Regions from separate parts of the Enterobacter sp. RIT637 genome, predicted to be linked through region 3. Evidence: predicted binding sites of a transcription regulator. Region 3 holds the regulator's gene; each other region holds the start of a gene.
What was found. Region 3 encodes PhoB, which activates phosphate uptake and scavenging genes when phosphate is short. Its sites were predicted from a motif close to CTGTCATAAAACTGNCNNAT; they were not measured.
Positions count from the first base shown of each region.

Region 1: a site for PhoB is predicted at 2,545-2,564, ahead of pstS (phosphate ABC transporter substrate-binding protein PstS). Genes of this name have one in related genera too.
Region 2: a site for PhoB is predicted at 4,901-4,920, ahead of glpT (glycerol-3-phosphate transporter). Genes of this name have one in related genera too.

Region 1 covers NZ_JAIHAZ010000024.1:25,423-32,546, reverse strand. Annotated here, with positions in the region: gene pstA (phosphate ABC transporter permease PstA) at 1-329, opposite strand, end outside; gene pstC (phosphate ABC transporter permease PstC) at 329-1,288, opposite strand; gene pstS (phosphate ABC transporter substrate-binding protein PstS) at 1,416-2,456, opposite strand; gene glmS (glutamine--fructose-6-phosphate transaminase (isomerizing)) at 2,733-4,562, opposite strand; gene glmU (bifunctional UDP-N-acetylglucosamine diphosphorylase/glucosamine-1-phosphate N-acetyltransferase GlmU) at 4,788-6,158, opposite strand; gene K5E19_RS21975 (F0F1 ATP synthase subunit epsilon) at 6,295-6,714, opposite strand; gene atpD (F0F1 ATP synthase subunit beta) at 6,735-7,124, opposite strand, start outside.
Region 2 covers NZ_JAIHAZ010000020.1:64,956-72,079, forward strand. Annotated here, with positions in the region: gene nrdA (class 1a ribonucleoside-diphosphate reductase subunit alpha) at 1-772, shown strand, start outside; gene nrdB (class Ia ribonucleoside-diphosphate reductase subunit beta) at 880-2,010, shown strand; gene yfaE (class I ribonucleotide reductase maintenance protein YfaE) at 2,010-2,264, shown strand; gene glpQ (glycerophosphodiester phosphodiesterase) at 2,370-3,428, opposite strand; gene glpT (glycerol-3-phosphate transporter) at 3,440-4,792, opposite strand; gene glpA (anaerobic glycerol-3-phosphate dehydrogenase subunit A) at 5,045-6,673, shown strand; gene glpB (glycerol-3-phosphate dehydrogenase subunit GlpB) at 6,663-7,124, shown strand, end outside.
Region 3 covers NZ_JAIHAZ010000014.1:4,016-11,139, reverse strand. Annotated here, with positions in the region: gene sbcC (exonuclease subunit SbcC) at 1-2,211, opposite strand, end outside; gene sbcD (exonuclease subunit SbcD) at 2,208-3,413, opposite strand; gene phoB (phosphate response regulator transcription factor PhoB) at 3,601-4,290, shown strand; gene phoR (phosphate regulon sensor histidine kinase PhoR) at 4,312-5,607, shown strand; gene brnQ (branched-chain amino acid transporter carrier protein BrnQ) at 6,017-7,124, shown strand, end outside.

The DNA of each region.
Region 1 (7,124 bases), on a different contig from region 3:
TCGGCCAGGTAGATGCCTGCCATGATGCCCAGCGGCGTGCCGAAGACCGTCGCCCAGAGAATCAGCAGGCCGCTGCCCGCCAGGGCGTTCGCCAGACCACCACCCGCCGTGTTTGGCGGAGGCGTCATCTCGGTGAACAGCGCCAGCGACATACCGTCAATTCCACGAACGACCGTCGAGAAGAGGATCCACACCAGCCAGAACAGGCCGAATGCCATCGTCGCCATCGAGAGCGTTAACGCAATGCGGTTTTTTATGCGGCGTCTGGCCTGCATTTTGCGGCGGGATTCCGCCAGTTCAGCGGTAGCTTGCATTTCGAGAGTGGCCATTAGCGTGCTCCCTCATTTTTAGCGAGACGCATAATCATCAGCTTGGAAATCGCCAGAACAATGAAGGTGATAACAAACAGAATCAGACCCAGCTCCATCAGCGCCGCAACGTGCAGCCCGGATTCCGCTTCCGCAAATTCGTTTGCCAGCGCAGAGGTAATACTGTTACCCGGCATATAGAGCGACGCGCTGTCGAGCTGGTAGGTATTACCGATGATAAAGGTGACCGCCATGGTTTCACCCAGCGCACGACCTAAGCCCAGCATCACGCCCCCGATCACCCCATTTTTGGTGAACGGAAGGACAATACGCCAGATAACTTCCCAGGTGGTGCAGCCGATGCCGTAGGCCGACTCTTTCATCATCACCGGCGTTTGTTCGAAGACATCGCGCATGACCGCCGCAATGTAAGGAATAATCATGATGGCGAGGATCACACCCGCCGCCAGAATGCCGATACCGAAAGCCGGGCCAGAGAACAGGGCCCCCACAAACGGAATGGCGGAAAGCACGTTACCGACCGGCTCCTGGAAGTACGTGGCGAACAGCGGAGCAAAGATGAACAGACCCCACATGCCGTAAACGATACTTGGAATGGCCGCCAGCAGTTCGATAGCAATACCGAGCGGGCGTCGCAGCCAGCCGGGTGCCAGCTCCGTCAGGAACAGGGCAATACCAAAGCTCACCGGAACCGCAATCAGCAGGGCAATGAACGAGGTCACCAGCGTCCCGTAAATCGGCACCAGGGCACCGTAGACATCGTTCGGCGCGTCCCAATCTTTGGTCCACAGGAAGGAGAACCCAAATTTCTGGATGCTCGGCCAGGAGGAGAAAATCAGAGACACGATAATGCCGCCCAGCAGCAATAGCACAATCAGCGCAGCCAGTTTGACCAGCGCGCTGAAAATCATGTCACCTTTTTTACCCGGAGGGTTAAATGCAGGCTTGGTTGCAGCCATAAATCACTCTTCTGTTGAGACGTTTTTACGAATATGCCCGGTGACGCTGACGCTTACCGGGCCTACAGATTAAACCGTAGGGCGGGTAAGCGCAGCGCCACCCGCCATCTTCGTTAAATATATCCTGTTAGTACAGCGCTTTACCGCTGCTGTCTTTCACGTTGGTTTTCCATGCAGCACGAATCTGCTCAACCACGCTGTCTGGCAGGCTGGCGTAATCCAGATCGTTAGCCTGTTTGCCACCATTTTTGTATGCCCAGTCAAAGAACTTCAGCACTTCGGTGCCCTGCTCTGGTTTCTTCTGATCTTTGTGAATCAGAATGAACGTCGTAGAGGTGATTGGCCACGCGCTGTCGCCTTTCTGGTTAGTCAGGTCCTGCGCGAAGGATTTGCTCCAGTCAGCGCCTTTTGCGGCGTTAGCAAAGTTCTCTTCGGTCGGGCTAACCGGTTTACCGTCAGCTGAAACCAGTTTGGTGTAAGCCAGGTTGTTCTGCTTAGCGTAAGCGTATTCTACGTAACCGATGGAGCCTGGCAGACGCTGTACGAACGCGGCGATACCGTCGTTACCTTTACCGCCCAGACCGGTTGGCCAGTTAACGGTAGAGCCGGAGCCGACTTTAGATTTCCACTCTTCGTTCACTTTCGCCAGATAGCTGGTGAACACGAAGGACGTGCCGGAACCGTCAGCGCGACGAACCACAGCGATATTCTGCGAAGGCAGCTTAATGCCCGGGTTCAGCTTGGTGATGGCTTCGTCATCCCATTTTTTGATTTTGCCCAGGTAGATGTCACCCAGGGTTTTGCCGTCCAGCACCAGCTCGCCTGATTTCAGGCCAGGGATGTTAACGGCCAGCACAACGCCGCCGATCACGGTCGGGAACTGGAACAGGCCTTCCTGATTCAGTTTTTCATCAGACAGTGGGGCATCTGACGCGCCGAAATCAACGGTATTAGCGGTAATTTGTTTTACGCCACCGGAGGAGCCGATACCCTGATAGTTAACCTTGTTACCGGTTTCTTTCTGGTAGGTATCTGCCCATTTGGCATACACCGGCGCAGGGAAGGTTGCACCAGCACCAGTCAGGCTTGCTGCTGCGAATGCAGAGAAAGCGCTCATAGATAAGGTCGCGGCGACAACAGTTGCGACAGTGGTACGCATAACTTTCATAATGTCTCCTGCAAGGATTTCGTAAATCATTGTTTAAGTGGCTACGATGAGCAAAATAGGACAAACAGGTGACAGATAAATGTACGAATTATGACAGTTTTATGACAACGAAAATTTCACTTAAAATTACGTAAAACTTTATATGTTTATCAGGGACTTAAAGAGGAATGTGACATGCTATTTTCAGTAATATTTTCTTTATGTGACACTGAAAAAATAGCTGAAAATGACAGATTGTCATAAAAAAACTCCACCCGAAGGTGGAGTCTGAAGGGATTATTCTACGGTGACGGATTTCGCCAGGTTACGCGGCTGGTCAACGTCGGTGCCTTTGATCAGCGCCACGTGATAAGCCAGAAGCTGCAGCGGAACGGTGTAGAAGATCGGTGCGATCACCTCTTCTACATGCGGCATCTCGATGATGTGCATATTGTCGCTGCTGGCGAAACCGGCATCTTTATCAGCGAAGACGTACAGTACGCCGCCGCGGGCGCGCACTTCTTCGATGTTGGATTTCAGTTTTTCCAGCAGTTCGTTGTTAGGTGCCACAACGATAACCGGCATATCTGCATCAATCAGCGCCAGCGGGCCGTGTTTCAGCTCGCCCGCCGCGTAGGCTTCAGCGTGGATGTACGAGATCTCTTTCAGCTTCAGCGCGCCTTCCAGCGCAATCGGATACTGATCGCCACGCCCCAGGAACAGGGCGTGATGTTTGTCAGAGAAATCTTCCGCCAGCGCTTCAATGCGTTTGTCCTGAGACAGCATCTGCTCAATACGGCTCGGCAGCGCCTGCAGGCCGTGAACGATGTCGTGCTCAACGGAGGCATCTTCGCCTTTCAGACGCGCCAGCTTCGCCACCAGCATCAGCAGAACGGTGAGCTGAGTGGTAAAGGCTTTGGTGGAGGCCACGCCGATTTCGGTACCCGCTTTGGTCATCAGCGCCAGATCGGACTCACGCACCAGCGATGAGCCTGGGACGTTACAGATGGCCAGCGAACCCAGGTAACCGAGCTCTTTAGACAGACGCAGCGCTGCCAGCGTATCCGCCGTTTCGCCGGACTGGGAAAGGGTGATCATCAGGCTGTTACGGCGCACCGCGGATTTGCGGTAGCGGAACTCAGACGCGATTTCCACGTCGCACGGTACGCCCGCCAGGGATTCAAACCAGTAGCGAGAGACCATACCGGAGTTGTAGGAGGTGCCGCAGGCCACGATCTGAATATGCTCAACTTTGCCGAGCAGTTCGTTCGCGTTTGCGCCCAGCTCGCTCAGATCCACTTCACCGTGGCTGATGCGCCCGGTCAGGGTGTTTTTGATGGCGTTTGGCTGCTCGTAGATCTCTTTCTGCATGTAGTGACGGTAAGCGCCTTTGTCGCCCGCGTCGTACTGCAGGTTTGATTCGATCTCCTGACGCTTCACCTGCTCGCCTTTGGTATCGAATACGGTCACGCTGCGACGGGTCACTTCTGCGATATCACCCTCTTCGAGGAAGATAAAGCGACGGGTAACCGGCAGGAGCGCCAGCTGGTCAGAAGCGATGAAGTTTTCGCCCATGCCCAGACCGATAACCATCGGGCTACCGGAACGCGCGGCCAGCAGCGTGGACGGGTCGCGGGAATCCATGATCACCGTACCGTAGGCGCCGCGCAGCTGAGGAATGGTGCGCAGTACCGCTTCGCGCAGCGTGCCGCCCTGCTCCAGCTCCCAGTGCACCAGGTGAGCAATCACTTCGGTATCAGTTTCAGAGACGAAGGTGTAGCCGCGCGCTTTCAGTTCTTCGCGCAGCGGTTCGTGGTTTTCGATAATGCCGTTGTGCACGACCACGATGTGTTCAGACACATGCGGGTGCGCGTTACCTTCAGACGGTTCGCCGTGCGTCGCCCAGCGGGTGTGCGCAATACCGGTACCACCGTGCAGCGGATGTTCTTCCGCGGCCTGGGCCAGCATCTGCACTTTACCGAGACGACGCAGACGGGTCATATGACCTTCTGCATCGACGACAGCCAGACCGGCTGAGTCGTAACCACGGTATTCCAGACGACGTAAACCTTCGAGAAGGATTTCAGCAATATCACGCTGCGCAACTGCGCCAACAATTCCACACATAGTTAGATTTCCTGATTATGGCGTTATGCCATGCGTTGTCGCTGACCTGTATTTGCCCTTTCCGGGCACCCCGAGCCTTGTAGAGAGTGGGGTTATTTTTATGGGTACTGCTTGTGGGGGGAGATATATATTTATCTCCTCTCCCGGGTTTGCCTGATGACGGCTACGCCTTATCAGGCATACTCAATCGTAGGGCGGGTAAGCGTAGCGCCATCCGCCTTGTTGTTACTTTTTCTTCACCGGGCGTTTCCAGCCCTGCTTGCTGACCTGCGGAACGCGGCTTAACACCAGCTCGTTCGCGGCCACATCGCGCGTAACGGTCGTTCCGGCGGCAATGGTCACGCCGTTACCCACGGTAACAGGCGCCACCAGCTGGGTATCAGAGCCCACAAACACGTCATCACCGATGATGGTTTTAAACTTGTTGGCACCGTCATAGTTGCAGGTAATGGTGCCTGCGCCGATGTTCACGTTGTCGCCAATTTCCGCATCGCCCAGATAGGTCAGATGACCGGCTTTCGAGCCTTTACCCAGACGCGCTTTTTTTATTTCCACGAAGTTACCCACGTGAGCGCCTTCCAGCAGTTCTGCTCCCGGACGCAGGCGTGCAAACGGGCCGATGGTACAAGCCACATCCAGACGGGCATCTTCCACCACGCTGTACGGGCTGATTTCGCAGTCGTCACCGATAACGCTGTTTTTAATCACGCAGCCGGTGCCGATTTTGACGCGGTTGCCCAGCGTGACGTTGCCTTCAACAATAACGTTAGTATCAATCTCAACGTCACGCCCGTGCGACAAGGTGCCGCGCAGATCGAAACGTGCCGGATCGCGAAGCATCACGCCCGCAAGAAGCAGCTTTTCAGCCTGCTCGGACTGATAAATACGCTCAAGACGGGAAAGCTGCAGACGGTTGTTCACGCCGTCCGTTTCGCTGATGCGCGCCGGATGAACGGCGGCAATTTCACGCCCTTCGTGATACGCCATCGCAATGATGTCGGTGATGTAGTATTCACCCTGCGCATTGTTGTTGTTGAGCTGAGACAGCCAGCGCTTCAGATCCGCGCCGTTGGCAATCAGGATACCGGTGTTAATTTCCGGGATCTGGCGCTGTTCTTCGCTGGCATCTTTGTGTTCAACGATGCCGGTCACCTTGCCATTTTCACGGGTGATGCGGCCATAGCCGCTCGGGTCGTCCAGTACGACGGTGAGAAGGCCGATACCGCCCTGCGGTTTAGCTTCACGCAGGCGGGTCAGGGTTTCAACGGAGATCAGCGGGACGTCGCCGTACAGCATCAGGATGTCTTCGTCATCGGCAAAGAACGGAGCCGCCTGCTGCATCGCATGACCTGTACCCAACTGTTCAGCCTGAAGCACCCAGTTGAGTTTGTCGTCACACAGCGTCTTTTTCAGCAAATCGCCACCGTGGCCATAGACCAGGTTTACCTGACGAGCGCCCAATTCATTTGCTGCATCAATAACATGCTGCACCATTGGCTTTCCTGCCAGCGTGTGAAGCACTTTAGGCAGATCGGAATACATGCGGGTACCTTTGCCAGCGGCAAGGATCACCACGCTCATCGCACTGTTTGACATACGCATCCTGACGGTAGTTTGAGTGAGAAGTAAAAACGTTTGATGCTTAAAATTCTACATCTTTTTCATCATGAATTAAGGCAAAAAAAAAGCCAGCCTGGTATCCAGACTGGCTTTTGAGCTTTTCAAGCCGGTGTTACATCGCTTTTTTGGTCAACTCGATAACGCGCAGTTTCGCGATCGCTTTGGCCAGCTCCGCAGACGCCTGAGCGTAATCCACGTCACCATGAGAGCTGCTAATGTGCTCTTCAGCCTTACGCTTCGATTCCAGGGCTCGCGCTTCGTCGAGATCCTGGCCACGAATAGCGGTATCGGCCAGAACGGTCACACTGCCTGGCTGCACTTCAAGAATGCCGCCGGACAGATAGATAAACTCTTCATGACCGAACTGTTTAACGATGCGGATCATACCAGGCTTAATGGCGGTGAGCAGCGGTGCGTGACCCGGGAAAATACCCAGTTCACCTTCACTACCCGTTACCTGGATTTTTTCGACCAGACCAGAGAACATTTGTTGCTCTGCGCTGACGACGTCCAGGTGGTAAGTCATTGCCATATCACCCTCCGATTAAGGCGTTAAAGTTTTTTGGCTTTTTCCACGGCTTCTTCGATGGAACCAACCATGTAGAACGCCTGCTCTGGCAGGTGATCGTATTCGCCTTCCATGATGCCTTTAAAGCCACGGATGGTGTCTTTCAGGGAAACGTATTTACCCGGAGAACCGGTGAATACTTCCGCAACGAAGAACGGCTGGGACAGGAAGCGCTGGATCTTACGCGCACGTGCTACCACCAGTTTGTCTTCTTCTGACAGTTCATCCATACCCAGGATGGCGATGATGTCTTTCAGTTCCTGGTAACGCTGCAGCAGGGACTGTACGCCACGCGCGGTGTCGTAGTGTTCCTGACCAACAACCAGTGGATCCAGCTGACGGCTGGTGGAGTCCAGCGGGTCAACGGCTGGGTA
Region 2 (7,124 bases), on a different contig from region 3:
CGGTGCAATGGGCCGTCGTACCCTGGGTATCGGCGTGATCAACTTCGCGTACTGGCTGGCGAAAAACGGCAAGCGTTACTCCGACGGCAGCGCTAACAACCTGACGCACCAGACGTTTGAAGCTATTCAGTACTACCTGATGAAAGCCTCCAACGAGCTGGCGAAAGAGCAAGGCGCATGCCCGTGGTTCAACGAAACCACCTATGCGAAAGGCATTCTGCCAATCGACACCTACAAGAAAGACCTGGATGCGATCGTCAGCGAGCCGCTGCACCTCGACTGGGAAGGCCTGCGTGAGTCCATCAAGACCCACGGCCTGCGTAACTCCACGCTTTCTGCCCTGATGCCGTCCGAGACCTCGTCGCAGATCTCTAACGCCACCAACGGCATTGAACCGCCGCGCGGCCACGTCAGCATTAAAGCGTCGAAAGACGGCGTGCTGCGTCAGGTCGTTCCGGACTACGAAACGCTGGGTAATAACTACGAGCTGCTGTGGGAAATGCCAAACAACGACGGCTACCTGCAGCTGGTGGGTATCATGCAGAAGTTTATCGACCAGTCGATCTCTGCCAATACCAACTATGACCCGACGCGCTTCCCGTCCGGCAAGGTTCCGATGCAGCAGCTGCTGAAAGACCTGCTGACCGCGTATAAGTTTGGCGTAAAAACGCTGTACTATCACAACACCCGTGACGGTGCGGAAGACGCGCAGGACGACATGGCCCCGTCAATTCAGGACGATGGCTGCGAAAGCGGCGCATGTAAGATTTAATAAATCCCCTCACCCTAACCCTCTCCCACAGGGAGAGGGAACTCTTTCCCCCTCTCCCTGTGGGAGAGGGCCGGGGTGAGGGGGAAATAACACCACAGGACACATTCATGGCATACACCACCTTTTCACAGACGAAAAACGACCAGCTCAAAGAGCCGATGTTCTTCGGCCAGCCGGTCAACGTGGCACGCTACGATCAGCAAAAATATGACATCTTCGAAAAGCTGATTGAAAAGCAACTTTCCTTCTTCTGGCGCCCGGAAGAAGTGGACGTTTCCCGCGACCGCATCGATTTTCAGGCGTTGCCGGATCACGAAAAACATATCTTCCTCAGCAATCTGAAATACCAGACGCTGCTGGACTCCATTCAGGGCCGTAGCCCAAACGTGGCGCTGCTGCCGCTGATCTCGATTCCTGAGCTGGAAACATGGGTGGAAACCTGGGCGTTCTCCGAGACGATCCACTCCCGCTCTTACACCCACATTATCCGCAACATCGTGAACGATCCGGCGGTGGTGTTTGACGATATCGTCACCAACGAGCAGATCCAGAAGCGCGCGGAAGGCATTGCGCACTACTACGACGAGCTGATCGAGATGACCAGCTACTGGCATCTGCTGGGCGAAGGCACCCACAACGTGAACGGTAAAACCATTACCGTTAACCTGCGCACGCTGAAAAAGCAGCTGTACCTGTGCCTGATGAGCGTTAACGCGCTGGAAGCGATCCGCTTCTACGTGAGCTTCGCCTGCTCCTTCGCCTTTGCCGAGCGCAAGCTGATGGAAGGCAACGCCAAAATCATCCGCCTGATCGCCCGTGACGAAGCCCTGCATCTGACCGGCACCCAGCACATGCTGAACCTGCTGCGCAGCGGCGCGGACGACCCGGAAATGGCTGCGATTGCCGAAGAGTGCAAGCAGGAGTGCTACGACCTGTTCGTGCTGGCGGCCCAGCAGGAGAAAGAGTGGGCAGACTACCTGTTCCGCGATGGCTCCATGATTGGCCTGAACAAAGACATCCTGTGCCAGTACGTTGAGTACATCACCAACATCCGCATGCAGGCGGTCGGCCTCGACCTGCCGTTCCAGACGCGCTCTAACCCAATCCCGTGGATCAACACCTGGCTGGTGTCCGATAACGTGCAGGTTGCGCCGCAGGAAGTGGAAGTGAGCTCTTATCTGGTCGGTCAGATTGATTCTGAAGTCAACACCGACGACCTGAGCGACTTCCAGCTCTGATGAGCCGTGTAACGCTGAGCCTTTCTGGCACAGAAGTGCTGTGTCAGGAAGAGCACCCTTCCCTGCTGGTGGCGCTTGAAGCACATCAGGTGGAGGTAGAGTACCAGTGTCGTGAAGGCTATTGCGGCTCCTGCCGCTGCCGTCTGGTCACAGGCCAGGTGGACTGGCTGACCGAACCGCTGGCCTTTATCAACGAAGGGGAAATTTTGCCCTGCTGTTGCCGGGCGAAAGGCGATATAGAGATCGAGATGTGATGTTGTCCTTATCCCCTCTCCCGGTGGGAGAGGGTTAGGGTGAGGGCATCAGGCCGCAGAGCCTGATTGTCGGGTGGCGGCTTCGCCTTACCCGACCTACCAAACCTACTTCCGGTGAATGAATTCGACCGCTTTATCCGGGAAATCCGTAAACAGCCCGTCCACACCCGCCTGGTTATACAACACCTCATAAAGCTGATTCACGTCCGTGGCATACTCCGGCAGCTGGTCTGCACGCACCGTATACGGATGCACCTGCATCTTGCTGGCGTGCGCTTCTTTCACCATCGCCGTCAGCTTCACGTGGCCCGGCGTTGAGCCTTCCGCCACCAGCATATGGTAATCCGGCCCAACGCCGTCGGCGTACTGCGCAATCTGCTTCATCGCGCCCGGCTTGAACATCCAGTCGTAGCTGTAGTTCACCCACTTCCCGTCCGGCTGCTTCTCCTGGGTTTCGTTCCAGTCGGTATAGGCAATCAGCTGTACCAGATTGAGATCCATCCCCATCTTCGGCTCCAGCTCGGTTTTGATGCGCTTCAGCTCGGCGGCGTCAAAACACTGCAGGTAGACTTTGTCCTTCTTGCTGGTGTAGCCGTACTGTTTCAGCACCTCCAGCGTCTTCGCGGCAATGTCCTTCCCTTCCTGATGGTGGAACCACGGGGCTTTGATCTCCGGATAGATACCGATATTTTTCCCGGTTGAGTGGTTCAGCCCCTGAACAAACTCAATCTCTTCCTGGAAGGTATGAATGCGGAAGTCAGATTTGCCCATCGGGAAACGTCCCGGATAGACCTGCACCTTCTTGCCGTTTTCAATCTCAAAGCCTTCGGTAAACTTCAGGGAACGGATCTCCGCCAGGGTGAAATCAATGGCGTAGTAGCGGCCATCTTTTCGCGCGCGGTCCGGGAAACGCTCCGCCACGTCCGTCACGCGGTCCAGATAGTGGTCATGCAGGACGACCAGTTGGTCGTCCTTCGTCATCACCAGATCCTGCTCCAGGTAGTCCGCACCCTGGGCATAGGCCATCGCTTTCGCCGGAAGCGTATGCTCCGGCAGATAGCCGCTGGCACCGCGGTGGGCGATAACAATTTTATCGGCCGCCAGCGCGGAGCCTGTCATCAGGCCCGCCAGCAGCAGGCCGGCTGCAAGTTGAGTTAATTTCATCGCAATGCTCCTTATTGACGACGCGCCAGCACTTCCGCGTGGTGACGTTTCTCGCCGATCATCACAACAATCAGCAGCAGTACCGCCAGCACGCTGCCGCCAATCATCACCATAAAGCCGCCGTCCCAGCCGAAGAAGTCAACGGTGTAGCCCACGATGGCGCTCGCCGCGACCGAACCGCCCAGATAGCCGAACAGACCGGTAAAGCCTGCCGCCGTGCCTGCCGCTTTTTTCGGTGCCAGCTCCAGCGCGTGCAGACCGATCAGCATTACCGGACCGTAAATCAGGAAGCCGATAACGATCATGCAGGCCATATCTACTGATGGGTTGCCCGGCGGGTTGAGCCAGTAAACGACGGTCGCGATGGTGACCAGGGTCATAAAGAACACGCCCGTCGCGCCGCGGTTGCCTTTAAACACCTTGTCCGACATCCAGCCGCAGAGCAGCGTGCCCGGGATCCCGGCATATTCATACAGGAAATAGGCCCAGGAGGATTTATCCAGCGCGAAGTGTTTCACCTCTTTCAGGTAGGTTGGCGACCAGTCGAGGATGCCGTAGCGCAGCAGGTAAACAAACACGTTCGCCACCGCGATGTACCACAGCAGCTTGTTCGGCAGGACGTACTTCATGAAGATCTGCTTTGCCGTCAGCTCTTCTTCGTGCTCCTTGCTGTAATCATCCGGATAGTCGTTTTTGTACTCTTCAATCGGCGGCAGGCCACAGGACTGCGGCGTGTCGCGCATCAGCGCGAAAGCGATAATCGCCACGACGATGGCGCCAAAGGCGGGCATATACAGCGCGGCTTTCCAGTCGTTAAACCAGGCCATCCCCAGCAGGAACAGTAGTGGCGGAAGCCCGCCACCGACGTTATGCGCGCAGTTCCACACCGACACGATACCGCCGCGCTCTTTCTGCGACCACCAGTGCACCATGGTACGTCCGCACGGCGGCCACCCCATCCCCTGGAACCAGCCGCAGAGGAACAGCAGCACGAACATAATCGCAATACTGGACGTCGCCCACGGCACAAAGCCCATGAACAACATCACCGCGGCCGCCAGAATCAGACCGGCAGGCAGGAACACGCGCGGATTCGAGCGATCTGACACCGAGCCCATGATGAATTTGGAAAAACCGTAGGCGATGGAGATCCCCGACAGCGCGAACCCCAGATCGCCGCGGGAGAAGCCCTGCTCCACCAGATACGGCATGGCGAGCGCAAAGTTTTTACGCACAAGGTAGTACGCCGCGTACCCGAAGAAGATCCCCAGGAAAATTTGCCAACGCAGACGGCGGTAAAGCGGATCAATTTCTGCCTCTGGCAGACGCGCCCGATGCGGCGCAGGTTTGAAGATACTGAGCATGACAGCCTCCGTGGCCTTGAATTGAATGGGCAGGTGGCTCGCACCTGATTTCCAGTGGCGGGGATGTTAAGAAATCACGGTGATTGTTACTGTGAATCAACGCACAGATTGTTACAGAAATATGACAGAATGCGCAAAAAAGCGCATGAAATCACGTTTCACTTTCGAATTTCGCGCGTTTATGTTCGAAATCAAACAAACCACACGATTGATATGGCTAAATGATAAAAAAACGAACATAGAGGGTAAACAATGACCATTCACGATCCTCGTTATAGCGATGTGATAATCATTGGCGGTGGCGCAACCGGCGCCGGGATCGCACGCGACTGCGCCCTGCGCGGCCTCAGCGTCACGCTTCTGGAGCGTCATGACATTGCCACAGGCGCTACCGGGCGTAACCACGGCCTGCTGCACAGCGGCGCGCGGTACGCGGTGACCGACGGTGAATCCGCGCGCGAATGTATTGCTGAAAACCAGATCCTCAAGCGTATCGCCCGCCACTGCATTGAGCCGACCGACGGCCTCTTTATTACCCTTCCTGAAGATGACCTCGCCTTTCAGAAGACCTTTATTACCGCCTGTACCGCAGCGGGCATTCAGGCTGAGGCCATAGACCCGGCGCTGGCGCGGCGGCTGGAACCGTCGGTTAACCCGGCGCTTATTGGCGCGGTGAAAGTGCCTGACGGCACCGTTGACCCCTTCCGCCTGACCGCCGCCAACATGCTGGACGCCCGCGAGCATGGCGCGCACGTTCTGACCGGGCACGAAGTGACCGGGCTTATCCGCGAGGGAAATCGCATCTGCGGCGTGCGGATCCTTGATACGCAGTACAACGAACACAGCGAACTGTATGCCGCCGTGGTGGTTAACGCGGCGGGGATCTGGGGGCAACGCATTGCGGAATACGCCGACCTGTCGGTACGCATGTTCCCGGCGAAAGGCTCGCTGCTAATTCTAGACCACCGCATCAATAACCACGTGATCAACCGCTGCCGCAAACCGTCCGACGCCGATATCCTCGTCCCGGGCGATACCATTTCGTTAATCGGTACCACCTCAACCCACGTGGACTACAGCGAGATTGACTACAACCGCGTGACCGCCGAAGAGGTCGATATCCTGCTGCGCGAAGGGGAAAAACTGGCCCCGGTGATGGCCCAGACGCGTATTCTGCGCGCCTACGCGGGCGTGCGTCCGCTGGTCGCCAGCGACAACGACCCGAGCGGGCGCAACGTCAGCCGGGGCATCGTGCTGCTCGATCACGCCGAGCGCGACGGCATGGACGGGTTTATCACCATCACCGGCGGCAAGCTGATGACCTACCGCCTGATGGCCGAGTGGGCGACCGATGCCGTCTGCCGCAAGCTGGGCAATACCGAACGGTGCGTGACGGCAGATCAGCCGCTGCCCGGCTCGCGTCAGTCAACCGAAAAAACCCTGCAAAAAATCATCTCCCTGCCCGCGCCGCTGCGCGGATCCGCGATTTACCGCCACGGCGACAGAACGCCGCAGTGGCTTGGTGAAGGACGTCTGAGCCGTAGCCTGGTGTGCGAGTGCGAAGCCGTCACCGCTGGTGAAGTGCAGTACGCGGTGGAGAGCCTGACGGTCAACAGCCTGCTCGACCTCCGCCGCCGCACGCGCGTCGGAATGGGCACCTGTCAGGGCGAGCTGTGCGCCTGTCGTGCCGCCGGGCTGCTGCAGCGTTTTCACACCACCACCGCCACCCAGTCGCTCGATCAGCTCAGCGCGTTTTTAAACGAGCGCTGGAAAGGCATTCAGCCTGTAGCCTGGGGCGATGCCCTGCGCGAAAGCGAATTTACCCGCTGGGTCTACCAGGGGCTTTGCGGTCTTGAGAAGGAGCAACGCGATGAAATTTGATACCGTCATCGTCGGCGGCGGGCTGGCAGGCCTGCTCTGCGGCATCAAACTGACGAAGCAGGGGCTGCGCTGCGCCATTATCACTCGGGGCCAGAGCGCCCTGCACTTCTCGTCGGGCTCGCTGGATCTGGTGGACGAAGCGTACCGCGATAAACTGCCGCCGGAGCACCCCTATCACCTGATTGGCGCGCAGCATATTGACCGCTTTGCGCTGGAAACCGAAGCGCTGCTGGCGGACTGCGGGGCGCGTCTGAAGGGAAGCGCCAGGCAAAATCACCAGCGCGTCACGCCGCTCGGCACCCTGCGCTCCGCCTGGCTCAGCCCGGAGGAGGTGCCCGTTGCCCCCATCAACGCCGCGCGCGTGCGGGTGGTGGGTATTAGCGGCTTTCTGGATTTTCAGCCCCATCTCGCGGCGGCGTCGCTCTGTCGCCAGGGCGTTAACGCCGATACG
Region 3 (7,124 bases):
CTGCTGCTGTTGCGCGGTAAGCTGACTTTGCAGCGACACGCATTCGTCATGAATTTCGCGCCAGTTCGCAGGGATCGCCGTTTCAGCTTCCGTGGCCTCCGTTGCCGGAAGGGTGTCGAGCAGCGGCGTCAGGGCGTTAATACGTTCCTGCGTCGCGCCATGCTGAGCCTGTTTCTCCTGCCACTGCGCGTATTCGCTTTCGCGTGAGGCGAGCCAGACGGATTCAGTACCTGCATCCGGAATGCCCAGCGACAGCGTATGCAGGGACGTTTCCACTGCCTGACGCGTCGCCGCCAGCTGCTGCTGGTACTGACGCTCCTGTTCTTCCTGCTGGCTAAGCTGGGTTTGGAGGGTTAAGCGCTGGCTGAGTTGATAAAGCTGTTGCTCGTAGTGCTCCTGCTCGCTCATCCACGGGGCAATATCCTCTTGAATGTTCAGCGTAATATTCAGAGAGGCACACACCGCCAGCCACTCTTTAGTGAGCGTTTGCTCTTCCTGAGAGAGCGCCTGCGCTTCGTCTGTCTCGCGTTGGATCTGCTGTGACAGGGCGTTAACCTGGCCGAGAACTAACAAACCTTCGTCTTTGAGTGCGGCGACCTCTTTTGCTAACTGGTCGCGTCGGCGTTGATTTTCACTGAGTTCCAGCGCCTGGTAAGCCGTCACGGCCGGATGGGTAGTGGAGCCGCACAGCGGGCAAGGCAGCCCGGCCTGGAGTTGAGCGCGCTCCGACTCAAGGCTTTTGATTTTCTCTTCCTGCCTGCAGAGTGTTTCAACATCCAGATAATGCTGGTTTTTTTCTTTATACTGCTGGCGGCGCTGCGCCAGCGTTTCGTTAAGCGCGACCAGCCCGGCCTGTGCTTTTTGCACGCTTTCGGCGTTCTGGCGCTGGCGTTTTTGCAGCGGTTGATAGCGGGCATGGAGAGCGGTCAGGCGCTGGCGCGTAGACCGGGTTTGCGCCCGCTGCTCCATCGCCATTGCAACCTCGTCAGCCGTCAGCGTGAGGGAACTTTCTGGCAGCCCCGTCAGCTTATGGCGTAATTCAGCGATGCGCGCAGCAAGCGTAGTCAGCTGATTTTTATCGCGATTAAGCTGAGAGAAGTGAGCCCGCCAGCCAGCAATTTCCTGGCCCCACAGGCGGTACCGATCATGCTCTGTCAGCCACTGTGCCAGTGCCGTCAGCTCGGTCTGTAGCTGCGTATGAGTACGTAAAGCGCCGTTGCGGATCCGCGAGCGCAAGGCGGTTTTTTCCAGTAAGCGAGTATTTACTTCAACAATACGCTGCTTCGTTTGCGCCAGGCGTGATGCCTGTTCTTGCTGATGTTCCCACAGCGGGCGGAGCTGGGACGCGGGTTGCGCGAGCTGGAGCTTTGCCAGATCGGGCGCCGCATCGGCCAGCGCCTGTTGCGTCTGCTGCTGTAAGGTCGTGGCGCGCTGCTGTTCGCGGATAAGCTCCTCGCTGCGCGTAAGCCACTGAAATTCTTTCTGGTGGTTCTGCTGCTGCGCCAGCAGGGTTTTCTCTTCGTCAGTAAGTGCCTGCAAACTTTGCTGCAACTGCTGCTGCTGTTCTTCGCTCAACAGGACAACGCCCGCAGCTTGCGCTTCGCACATCTCAAGCGCGCTGCGCGCGGCTTTGTGCTTTTCAAAGACCATGGCGGAAATCTGGCCGTAAATTTCCGTGCCGGTAAGTTCCTCCAGCAGCTCCGCGCGATCGCTCGGTTTAGCGTTAAGGAAGGCGGCAAACTGTCCCTGAGAGAGCAGCATCGAGCGGGTAAAACGGCCGTAGTCCAGCCCGGTAAGCGCTGCCGTTTGTTCCAGTTTATCCGTCACTTTGTCGGCGAGGATTTTGCCGTCCTCACAGCGAGCCAGCTCCACGCGCGGGGCCTGCAGGTTCCCGTCAGGCTGATTGCGCGCACGGTTCTGGCTCCAGAAGGCGCGATAGGCAGTACCTTTTACCTCGAACTCCACTTCCGCCAGGCACTCGGCGGTGTCGCGCGTCATCAGGTCGTTTTGCGCCTGTGAGACCTTTTGCAGTCGTGGCGTTTCGTGGTAAAGCGCCAGGCAGATGGCGTCGAGCAGGGTGGTTTTCCCGGCACCGGTGGCACCGGTAATGGCAAATAGCCCGTTGCTGGCAAACGGCTCAGCGGTAAAGTCGATTTTCCACTCGCCCTTGAGGGAATTCAGGTTTTTCAGGCGCAGGCTGAGAATTTTCATGCGTTTTCTCCCTCATCGTTAAGCGCATGCAAGGTATGCGTAAACAGCTCGTTGAGCCTTGCGCGCTTCGCGTCGTCAATCTCTTCCTGAGACAACCGACGCTCAAACACCTCTTCCACCCGCAGTTCACTGAGCGTTTCACGCTGCGCACTTAACAGAATTTTCTCGCGCTGCTCGCGGCTGCGGCGTACCAGTAAGACTTCGACGGGCAAATCTTCCGTCAGCGCCTGAATTTTACGCTGCATATCGTGCAGGTAGTCATCGGTGGTGATTTCGATATCCAGCCAGACGGGCGGAACCTGCTCGACGCCACGCCACTGCTCAAGCCGTTCAGCGATGGCCGCCAGATCGCCTTTTAGCACTGCCAGCGGTTGGGTAACGGGCACGTCCAGCGTCTCGACAGCGCTGAGTTTACCGTCGGTAAAACTGACAAGATGCACGGATTTGGCCTTGCCTGTTTCATCGAAGCTGAGCGAAATGGGCGAGCCGCAGTAGCGGATATGCTCGCAGCCGCCGACGATCTGCGCGCGGTGAATGTGCCCGAGCGCGATGTAGTCGGCTGGCGGGAAGTTCTGCGCCGGGAAGGCATCCAGCGTGCCGATATAGATGTCACGTACGGCGTCACTTTTACTGGCACCCACGGTGGTGAGATGCCCGGTTGCTATCACCGGGATTGCCGTTTCGCCGCGCAGGGCGCAGGCATCGGTATGCTGCTGGTGATAATAATCAGTGATAGCCTGTAATAAATGCTGTTGCTTTTCGCCGCCGGAAAGTCCCGCCTGGCTCTGCACGATATCGCGCGGACGTAAAAATGGAATGGGGCACAGCACCGCTCCCGGCGTGCCGTCACGTTTTTTCAGGATCTGCGGGGCATGCCCGGCGCTGGCCACCACGGTGGTATTGAGAAACGCCAGAATATCGCGGGATTCATTTAGCGTGGCCACAGAGTCGTGGTTTCCGGCAACAATCACCAGATGACAGCCGGTCTGCTGCAGGTTCACCACGAAACGGTTATAGAGCTCACGCGCATAGCTCGGTGGAGAACCGGTATCGAAGATGTCACCCGCGACAATAATCGCATCCACGTCATGCGATTGTGCCGTCTCCAGCAGCCAGTTCAGGAAGGCTTCGTGTTCCGCCGCCCGGCTTTTGCTGTAAAAGTTTTGACCCAGATGCCAGTCTGAAGTGTGAAGTATGCGCATAGCTGATCCGTGGCGAAAAGAGTTGATGGCGATTATAAACTCTCAGGGAGTGGAAAATAACCGCTGTAATAAAACAACAGTTTGCCATTTATGGTGGTAAGGTTTTTCATAAATCTGTCATAAATCTGACGCATAATGACGCCGCATTACAAACTTGTAACTTAAATAAGATAAGACAGGGCAAAGTATGGCGAGACGTATTCTGGTCGTAGAAGATGAAGCTCCAATTCGTGAAATGGTGTGCTTCGTGCTCGAACAAAATGGCTTCCAGCCGGTTGAAGCGGAAGATTATGACAGCGCGGTGAACCAGCTGAATGAACCCTGGCCCGATCTGATTCTGCTTGACTGGATGTTGCCTGGCGGATCTGGCCTGCAGTTTATCAAACATCTTAAACGTGAAGCGATGACCCGCGATATTCCGGTTGTCATGCTGACGGCGCGCGGTGAAGAAGAGGATCGCGTGCGCGGTCTGGAAACCGGCGCGGACGATTACATCACCAAGCCGTTCTCCCCGAAAGAGCTGGTGGCACGCATCAAAGCCGTCATGCGCCGCATTTCGCCGATGGCGGTGGAAGAGGTGATTGAGATGCAGGGCCTCAGCCTTGACCCAACGTCACACCGCGTGATGACCGGCGAAAATCCCCTCGACATGGGACCTACCGAATTTAAACTCCTGCACTTCTTTATGACCCACCCGGAACGCGTCTACAGCCGCGAGCAGTTGCTGAATAACGTCTGGGGAACTAACGTGTATGTGGAAGACCGGACGGTTGATGTGCATATTCGCCGCCTGCGTAAAGCGCTGGAGCTGAGCGGTCACGATCGCATGGTTCAGACGGTCCGCGGTACGGGTTATCGTTTTTCGACCCGTTTCTGAACAGTGACAGGAGTGTGACGCGTGCTGGAACGTCTGTCATGGAAAAGGCTCGTCTTTGAACTGATCTTATGCTGTATTCCGGCCTTCATTCTGGGGGCCATCGTTGGGCATCTGCCGTGGTTTTTGCTGGCGGCAGTGACCGGGTTATTAATCTGGCATTTCTGGAACTTACTGCGCCTTTCCTGGTGGCTGTGGGTGGACAGAAGCATGACCCCTCCGCCGGGAAGCGGCAGCTGGGAACCGCTGCTGTATGGTCTGCACCAGATGCAGATGCGCAATAAAAAGCGACGTCGCGAGCTGGGAAGCTTAATCAAACGCTTTCGCAGCGGCGCGGAGTCGCTGCCGGATGCCGTCATTCTGACCACTGAAGAAGGCACGATTTTCTGGTGTAACGGCCTGGCGCAACAGCTGCTGGGCCTGCGCTGGCCGGACGATAACGGGCAAAACATTCTTAACCTGCTGCGTTATCCGGAGTTCACGCTGTATCTGAAAAAGCGTGATTTTACGGGGCCGCATAATCTGAGGCTCAACAACGGGCGTCATCTGGAAATCCGCGTGATGCCCTACAGCGATCGGCAGTGGCTGATGGTGGCGCGGGATGTCACCCAGATGCACCAGCTGGAAGGGGCGAGACGCAACTTCTTCGCGAACGTGAGCCACGAATTACGCACCCCGTTGACCGTGCTTCAGGGCTACCTGGAGATGATGCAGGAGCAAACGCTCGAAGGTGCGCCGCGTGAAAAAGCGCTGCACACCATGCGCGAGCAAACGCACCGTATGGAAGGCCTGGTGAAGCAGCTGCTGACGCTCTCGAAGATTGAAGCCGCACCTTCACTGGCGCTGAATGACACCATCGATGTGCCGATGATGCTGCGGGTGGTGGAGCGCGAAGCGCAAACGTTAAGCCATAAAAAACATCAGATTAGCTTTGAGGTCGACGGCACCCTGAAGGTGCTTGGCAGTGAAGATGAACTGCGCAGTGCCATTTCCAACCTGGTGTATAACGCGGTGAATCATACGCCGGAAGGGACCCATATAGTGGTGCGCTGGCAGCGTGTAACCGCGGGCGCTGAGTTTAGCGTTGAGGACAACGGGCCGGGGATTGCCCCTGAGCATATACCGCGTCTGACCGAGCGATTCTACCGTGTGGATAAAGCGCGTTCACGGCAGACCGGGGGAAGCGGCCTGGGGCTGGCAATTGTGAAGCACGCGGTGCATCATCATGAAAGCCGTCTTGATATTCAAAGTACGCTGGGCAAAGGAACCCGCTTCAGCTTTGTTATTCCGGAACGATTAATTGCCAAAAAGATCGCCTGACGGCAGGCGTGTCATTTTACCTTTCCACGGGCCAGCATTTGCTGGCCCGTTTGCTTTGCAGTCAAGCGAAACGCGTGTGAATATTATACGGTTGATGGTTTTTTGTTCGCATGATTAGCCATGGGTTTTTCTTATAATTAGTGCATTGTGCTGGTCTGTTTTTTCATACTGGCATATTGTTCTGGTTTTACGATCCCTCCTTGCCTTTAAACGTTATAAGCGTTTAAATTGCCCCCCAGATACTGTCAGACCGACTGTATTTGCGTGGTAAATCGAAAAACTATTCTTCTCCACGCCAGGACGGGAGCATTTCCCGCTGAAATTGAGCAAATTTTCCGCTGTATCGTCCCATCAGGGATAGCGAAAATCTCAACGTTTTCAACACCACATCCACAGGCAGTAAGGTTTTATGACCCATCACTTAAAATCGCGTGACATCATCGCGCTGGGCTTTATGACATTTGCGCTGTTCGTTGGCGCAGGTAACATCATTTTCCCTCCAATGGTTGGCTTACAGGCGGGTGAACACGTCTGGACAGCTGCGTTTGGTTTCCTGATTACTGCCGTGGGTCTACCGGTCCTCACCGTTGTCGCGCTGGCGAAAGTCGGTGGCGGCGTGGACAGCCTCAGCACCCCGATTGGCAAAGTAGCTGGCGTTCTGCTGGCGACCGTTTGCTATCTGGCCGTTGGCCCGCTGTTTGCGACTCCGCGTACGGCGACCGTTTCCTTTGAAGTGGGGATCGCTCCGCTGACGGGTGACGGCGCGATGCCGCTGTTTATCTACAGCCTGATCTACTTCGCGATTGTGATTCTGGTTTCCCTCTATCCGGGCAAACTGCTGGATACCGTGGGTAACTTCCTGGCGCCGCTGAAAATTGTGGCACTGATCGTGCTGGCGGTAGCTGCTATCGTCTGGCCTGCAGGCCCGATTAGCGACGCGATGGACGCCTATAAAAATGCTGCTTTCTCCAACGGCTTTGTGAACGGCTATCTGACGATGGATACGCTGGGCGCGATGGTGTTTGGTATCGTTATCGTTAACGCCGCACGTTCCCGCGGCGTGACTGAAGCGCGTCTGCTGACTCGCTATACCATTTGGGCTGGCCTGATGGCCGGTGTGGGTCTGACGCTGCTGTATCTGGCACTGTTCCGCCTGGGTTCCGACAGCGCCATGCTGGTCGATCAGAATGCCAACGGTGCGGCTATCCTGCACGCTTACGTTCAGCACACCTTCGGCGGTGCGGGCAGCATGCTGCTGGCTGCGCTGATTTTCCTGGCGTGTCTGGTGACGGCGGTTGGCCTGACTTGCGCCTGCGCAGAGTTCTTTGCGCAGTATCTGCCGCTCTCTTACCGTACCCTGGTGTTTATCCTCGGCATCTTCTCTATGGCGGTGTCAAACCTCGGTCTGAGCCACCTGATTCAGGTCTCTATTCCGGTACTGACGGCGATTTACCCGCCGTGCATCGTGCTGGTGGTGCTGAGCTTTACTCGTCCGTGGTGGAACAACTTTTCACGAA